DNA from 2 places in the Acidaminococcus sp. HCP3S3_H5 genome. Region 2 is predicted to be linked to the other one. Evidence: a T-box and tRNA genes for the amino acid it is inferred to sense, from the RefSeq annotation. Region 2 holds a T-box; the other holds one or more tRNA genes.
The links. The T-box of region 2 lies ahead of pheS (phenylalanine--tRNA ligase subunit alpha). A T-box ahead of a tRNA ligase gene usually reads a tRNA of that ligase, here a tRNA-Phe.

Region 1: it has a tRNA-Phe gene. The T-box ahead of pheS (phenylalanine--tRNA ligase subunit alpha) is inferred to sense a tRNA for this amino acid. The anticodon was not compared.

What each region holds. Positions count from the first base shown of each region.
Region 1 covers NZ_JBQKCS010000006.1:177,587-180,982, reverse strand. The annotation lists gene rimP (ribosome maturation factor RimP) at 1-110, opposite strand, end outside; gene ACTQY5_RS08900 (phosphatase PAP2 family protein) at 477-989, opposite strand; tRNA gene ACTQY5_RS08895 (tRNA-Cys) at 1,050-1,123, opposite strand; tRNA gene ACTQY5_RS08890 (tRNA-Gly) at 1,133-1,207, opposite strand; tRNA gene ACTQY5_RS08885 (tRNA-Phe) at 1,217-1,292, opposite strand; tRNA gene ACTQY5_RS08880 (tRNA-Asp) at 1,295-1,371, opposite strand; gene ACTQY5_RS08875 (hypothetical protein) at 1,456-2,139, opposite strand; gene thyX (FAD-dependent thymidylate synthase) at 2,146-2,853, opposite strand; gene ACTQY5_RS08865 (Mini-ribonuclease 3) at 2,853-3,332, opposite strand; gene cysS (cysteine--tRNA ligase) at 3,329-3,396, opposite strand, start outside.
Region 2 covers NZ_JBQKCS010000001.1:73,700-77,095, reverse strand. The annotation lists gene pheT (phenylalanine--tRNA ligase subunit beta) at 1-497, opposite strand, end outside; gene pheS (phenylalanine--tRNA ligase subunit alpha) at 515-1,537, opposite strand; T-box leader at 1,574-1,768, opposite strand; gene ACTQY5_RS00380 (hypothetical protein) at 1,861-2,877, shown strand; gene ACTQY5_RS00375 (ABC transporter ATP-binding protein) at 2,954-3,396, opposite strand, start outside.

The DNA of each region.
Region 1 (3,396 bases), on a different contig from region 2:
AACCAGTCCCGTTCCCGCACGTACTCCACATCCACCAGTTCCAGACCGGCCGCCTCCACAATAGGAGAGACCAGTTCCGTAACCCGTTCGGTGATTTTCTTTTTGTCCATTCAGGCACCTCTGCTTTTTTCTTCCTAGTAAACGAAAGAGCGGGTATCAAATACCCACTCTCTAAGGTCTGCCTCAGTTTTCTTATTTATTATAGCACCCCACGGGGAAAATGGCAACAAGCCCGATGAAACCGGGTATGTGTCAACGGTCGGCGGCCCTCCGGGCAACCCCCTTCCCTGCACACAAGAAGGCCCCAGATGCGCGAAAACACCCCACCTTTCGACCTTTTCCCTGGGCGTCAGAGTGGGTCAGATGCGCGAAAGGCGGAATTTGGAAGTTGGGCATAGTACAAAGTGGTACATGCCCGGCTTCCAAATTCCGCCTGACAAAGCAGATGGCCCGCTATGGCGCCCAGGGGTTATGCGTCAGCCCCACAAAGCCAATCCAGCTATAACCCCCACCATCATCCCCGCCCCCACATCAGTGGGATAGTGCACTCCGGCCAGCACCCGCACCAGGGCACTGATAAGGCTCACCAGGAGGAAAGCTGCCCCCACCGGCGGGTGAAAGTACAGATACGTCATGGCGATGATGGTGGAGGAAAACACATGGCGGCTGGGGAAGGATTCCCCCTGTTTGTTCCGAGGGATCAGGGGGGTAATGGGCCAGGCCTCATAGGGCCGGGGCCGGTTGATCCTGCTGCGGACCAGGGTAAGGAGCAGGAAAGAAATGGCCGGGATCCAGAAGGCCTTCCGGAGGCCGGGGCTGGCCATTCCCCCCTGGGTATAGAGCTGCCACAGGAGCAGAGGATAGGCGATGTACATCAGCACCACCAGAGCCCCGTTCAGAAGAAAAAGCCCCCGGACAGCCCAGGGCCGGCCCCGGAAAGGCCGGGTCAGCCGGGCATAGGTACGGTCATAATGGCGTTCGAAGTGCATGGGGATTCCTTTCTGTAAAAAAGGAGCTGTTGCGCATGCAACAGCTCCTTTTACTTCATTTGGAGGCGACGCCCAGAATCGAACTGGGGATAAAGGTTTTGCAGACCTCTGCCTTACCGCTTGGCTACGTCGCCATAAAAAATTGGAGCGGAAAACGAGATTCGAACTCGCGACCCCCACCTTGGCAAGGTGATGCTCTACCACTGAGCTACTTCCGCTTGAAGAAATGGTGCCTCAGCGCAGAATCGAACTGCGGACACAAGGATTTTCAGTCCTTTGCTCTACCAACTGAGCTACCGAGGCATTGGCGACCCAGGACGGACTCGAACCGACGATCTCCGCCGTGACAGGGCGGCATTCTAACCAACTGAACTACTGGGCCGTTGCGGCGTCTTCTTCAAGCGCCGACTTGTATAGTATACGAGAGAAGGAGAAAAAAGTCAAGGACTTTTTTCTCCTTCTCCGGTCAAATGGTATGATCTGCCTGGTCCACCTTTTTCAGGGTTTCTTCCAGGTGTTCTTTCAGTTTGCCTTCCAGCTCCTTGAGATTTTTGCTGTCGAAATCCATGGAGGCGTGGAATACGGAGTTGATCTTCACTTCCCCGAAGAACTGGTCCCGCAGCCGGTTGTACATGATGATCAGCTGGTCCATCCGGTCGAAGTTGGAATAGTCGATCATGATGATGGACCCGTTGATGTGCTCGATGGCGTTGGCGGGTTTGATGTACAGTTCAAAGGGGCCGATCTTTTTCGGCAGATGGTTCCCGTAGTCCCAGGTCAGGATCCCGTGTTCCGCCACCTGCTCTCCCAGGTTCACGCTGGTGGGTTCTTCCATGCTGTGGAGGATCCCGGGCAGGTAGGCCTGGACGTTTTTGGCGAACACATCCTTGTCCTTGTAGATGAACCGGATGTCCCGGTAGGAATTCATCCCCATGGTGTGGACCACGATATAGTCGAAGGTCTCGGAAGTGTAGATGATATCCAGCTTGGCCCGGAGTTCCGGAGCTTCATACCGGCAGATGGTGAGCACCTGGCCGTCGATGGTGTCCACCAGTTTCTTGGTGAACTTTCCCACCTGGTCCGGCAGCCCTTTGATGAAATCCCACTGACGGGTCTCCTGCTGGATCTCTTCAATCGGTTTGTACCCCATGGCCGGTTACGCCTTCTTTTCAGCAGCTTTGGCGGCGTCCTGGGCCAGGAGTTTTTCCAGCCGGCCGCAGCTCATTTTCCCTTCGTGGCAGATCCGGTCGCTGTCGCAGGTGGGGCCGGCCTTCTCAAAGAGGATGGGAGCCACTTCCTTCACCTGCCGGAGCATTTCCCAGGCCAGGGCCCGGATCTCCCACTGGGCCCTGGCGCAGCACCGGAGCTGGAAGAAATGGAGCAGGCTCCGGGCGTTCATGGTGACCACGATCTTGGTTTCCGCCGCGTTGGGCAGGATGTACCGGGCATCTTCCGCAGGCACCCCTGCCTCCGTCCATTTGTTGTACAGGTCCTGGATCCGGCTGCACAGGTCCTCAAATTCCTTCTTGCATTCCGGCCGGGCTGCCAGGGTAGGCGGCAGGATGGTCTCGAAATCGTGTTCCTTCACATACCGCTGGCTCTGCTGGCTGTAGGAAGCGATCCGGTGGCGCACCAGCTGATGGGTCAGCACCCGGGACACCCCTTCGATGGCAAAGGTGAAGCTTACATGCTCAAAGGTGGAGGTGTGCCCCATCTGGCCCAGCCGGCGCACCAGGCTGGCCACTTCCTGGTCGGTCATCTTGGTTTCCAGTTCCGCTGCCCCGATGGGAGAATAGCAGAGCCGGGCGCTCATGGCCACGGTCCGGTCCGGTTCGGGAGTATAGCGGAGCAGTTTTACATGCATCATTTCTTTTTCTGTTTCCTTTCGTCCTCCATGGCCCGGCGGATCAGCTCAAAGGACCGGTCCATCAGTTCCTGGAGCCGGTCCTTCCGGTCCGTCAGGTACAGGTAGCCCATCAGGGCCTCGAAAGCCGTGCCCTGGCGGTATTCCCGGACACTGGCACTTTTGGGCACCGTGCTTTTGGTGTTCCGGCCCCGCCGGGCGATCTGGGCTTCCTCTTCCGTCAGGATCCCGGCTTCTTCCATGTCATCCATGGCTTTGGCCTGCATCACCGCGGATACCATCCGGCTGGCCAGGTCGTGGAGCACCTGCACATGGCTGCTTACAGGCAGCAGCCGCATCCTCACATACAGGGAAAACACCGCATCCCCGATATAGGCCAGTTCCACCGGGTGGATCAGCCGGGGTTCCGGCAGGGTCTGCGGGGTACCGCAGGTATGCAGCACATGGTCCAGGAGCCGCTGATACTGTTCGTATCTCACTTTCTCTTCCACCGTACGCCCTGGGGCGTGTCTTCCAGGATGATCCCCTTGGCGGCCAGTTCGT
Region 2 (3,396 bases):
ATATCCAGCACCACATCATCCAGCCCCAGCAGTTCCTTCACGTCCACCCCGATGGGAGTGTTTTCCGGCAGGATGAAGATCCCGTCCCGCTGTTCCGGCAGCAGCAGTTTGGCATCGATGCCCAGTTCCCCGGCGCTGCACAGCATGCCGTTGGAATCCAGGCCCCGCATCTTGGCGGCCTTCAGGGTCATGCCGCCGGGCAGATGGGAGCCCACCACGGCCACCGGTACCATATCCCCCTGATGCACGTTCTGGGCCCCGGTGAGGATCTGGACCAGTTCCCCCTGCCCCAGGTCCATCTGGCAGATCCACAGATGGTCAGAATTGGGATGCCGTTCGATCTGGGCCACCTTCCCGGTGATGACCCCTTCCAGGCCTTCGCCCAGATGGATCACCTGTTCCACTTCCAGGCCCACCCGGGTCAGTTTGTCCGCCAGCACTTCCGGCGTTACGGGAATATCCACATATTGTTTCAACCAATTAATAGAAGCTAACATTGTCCTTTGCCTCCCACTCAGAATTGACGGATGAACCGCAGGTCATTTTCGAAGAACAGACGGAGATCGTCGATGCCGTACCGCAGCATGGCAATCCGTTCCACGCCCATCCCGAAGGCAAAGCCCTTCATTTTGTCCGGATCGTAGCCGCTCATCCGCAGCACGTTGGGATGCACCATCCCGGCCCCCAGGATTTCCAGCCAGCCGGAGTTCTTGCACACCCGGCAGCCCTTGCCCCCGCACATGACGCAGCTGATATCCACTTCGCAGGAGGGTTCCGTAAAGGGGAAGAAGCTGGGCCGCAGCCGGATCTTTACGCTGTCCCCGAACATTTCCTTGCAGAACAGTTCCAGGGTCCCTTTCAGGTCCGCCAGGGAAATGTCCTTGTCCACCACCAGCCCTTCCACCTGATGGAACATGGGGGAATGAGTGGCGTCATAGTCGTTCCGGTACACGGTGCCCGGGCAGATCATCCGGATGGGGCTGTTGGGTTCCCGGCTCTGCATGGTGCGGGCCTGTACCCCGGAAGTCTGGGTCCGGAGCAGGATATCGTCAGTGATGTAGAAGGTGTCCTGCATGTCCCGGGCCGGATGGTCCTTGGGCAGGTTCAGGGCTTCAAAGTTGAAGTAGTCCGTTTCGATTTCCGGTCCTTCCACCACTTCGAATCCCATGCGCATGAAGACTTTCTTGATGTCCCGGAGGGTCTGGGTCACCGGATGGAGATGACCCAGGGCCGGTTTCCGTCCCGGCAGGGTAAAGTCCAGGGTTTCACTGGCCAGTTTTTCTTCCATCTGATGGGCTTCCAGCAGCTTCATCTGTTCGTTGATCCGCTGTTCCACCTTGGCCCGGACTTCGTTGACCATTTTGCCGATTTTCGGCCGTTCTTCCGCTGCCACGTCTCCCAGGCTCCGGAGAATGGAGGTCAGGGCCCCCTTCTTGCCCAGGTACTGGACCCGGATGTTCTTCAGATCTTCCACACTTTTGACTTCGCTCAGATCCTTCTGGATCTTCTCCCGCAGTTCCTGCAGTTTGTCACTCATGTTCACGCCTCCTAAAAAAATAGAACCTCCGTCCCCACAAGGGGCGAAGGTTCGCGGTACCACCCTATTTTTTCACTCATCTGGCCGATAACGCTGCCGGCGCCGGGCCTACTCCGTTCAGTCCGGTTGCTCCCAGGTGAACTTCCCCATTTCTTTCCGTGCGGGGCTCCCACCTGCTCCCCACTCTCTGTGACCTCCGGAAATGCGTACTCTCCTGTTCATGGCAAGGTATGGAATTGAATGGAACCATTATAGCACAGTTGAAGGAAGGGGGCAAGGGCTGTATAATAGTAGATACATTGCCACGAATCGGAGGAAAAATCATGGAACAACTGGAATCCATTGTAAAATCCATCCGGGAGAACCTGACCGGGAACTCCCAGAAAGACATCAAATACCTGCAGGGGTGCATGGAACTGTACCGGGACCACCCTCTCCACCGGGAAATCGCCCGGTTCTGCAGCCAGCTGCTGTACAAGCTGATGCCGGAGGAAAGCCGCCAGCATTTTGCAGACATGTTCAGCCAGGCTTTCGACAAATTCCGGGCTCATCTGGAAGAAGCCCGGAAGCTGACCGCTGCCCGGGATTTTGACAAGGCCCGGGAGCTGCTGGCCCCCCATATCCAGGAAGCGGAACATTCCGCCCTGTTCCAGCCGGATTCGGAAGTGGAATTCCGGTCCTTTGCAGAGCCCATGGAAATGGTGCTGTTCCAGCAGTTTTACCAGCCGAAAAAGAACGTCCAGCAGGCCCCCTTCCCCTTCCACCTGCTGTATCTGGTCCAGGGGGAACTGGAACTGGCCCAGGGGAACCTGAAAAACGCCCGGAAGGCCCTGGAAAAAGGGCTCCGGTGGGATCCGGCCAGCGCCCCGGTGCGGGCGGCCTATCTGGCGGTGCTGAAGGATGAGGCCGACTGGGAAAGCTTCGGCCGGGTGAACCGGGAAGCGTTCCGTGAGGCCTTCCGTCCTGCTGACCTGGCCCGGTGCTACCGGAACCAGGGAGCCCTGCTGCTCCATAAGGAAGACTGGCAGGGAGCCCGGTACGCCTATCTCATGAGCCTGAACTTCCAGGATTCGGAAGAAGCCAAAAAACAGCTCCAGACCCTGGCGGAAAACCAGAAGCTGGACGGGAAACCGGCCACCCGGGAAGAACTGGCCGCCTTCGCCCAGAAGGAAGCCATCCCCCTGGGCCCCAATCCGGAAGTCCTCCGGCTGGCCGCCGGAGGAGCCCAGGCCTGTCACAAAGCCGGCCGGGAAAAAGAAGCGGAATACTACCTGGGCCTGATCCGGCCCTTCCTGACGGAAAAGGATATGGAAGAGCTGAAGAAAAAGTTGGGATATTAAAAAAAGGTGCCTCCGGGCACCTTTTTTTGTCAATGGTCACTGGATCGTCCAGAGACCAGTGACCATTGACAGCCCGTTACCCCATCCTGATGATCCTCTGCCCTTCCATCATCCGGGAGAACCGGTGGGAGATGCTGAGGACGCTGCGGCCCTGGGCGGCCCTTTCCAGGGCTTTCAGTACCTTTTCTTCCGTCTGGCTGTCCAGGTTGGCAGTGATTTCGTCCAAGAGCAGCAGCCGGGGTTCTTTGGCAACGGCCCGGGCAATGTTCAGCAGCTGGAGTTCTCCCTGGGAGAACAGCCCGTCCGCCATGGGGGTGTCCTTCCCCTGGGGCAGCCGGTCCACCGCCTCCTGCAGGCCCACCAGTTCCAGGGCCCGGTCCGTCTGGTCCGCAGTCACCGATCCATCTCCCAGGGTCACCTGGTCCCCTACGGTACCGGGCACCGGAGAAAATTCCTGTTCCACACAGCCGTACAGGCTCCGTTTCTCCTCTTCCGGCAGGCTCCCGGCCCGGTATCCCA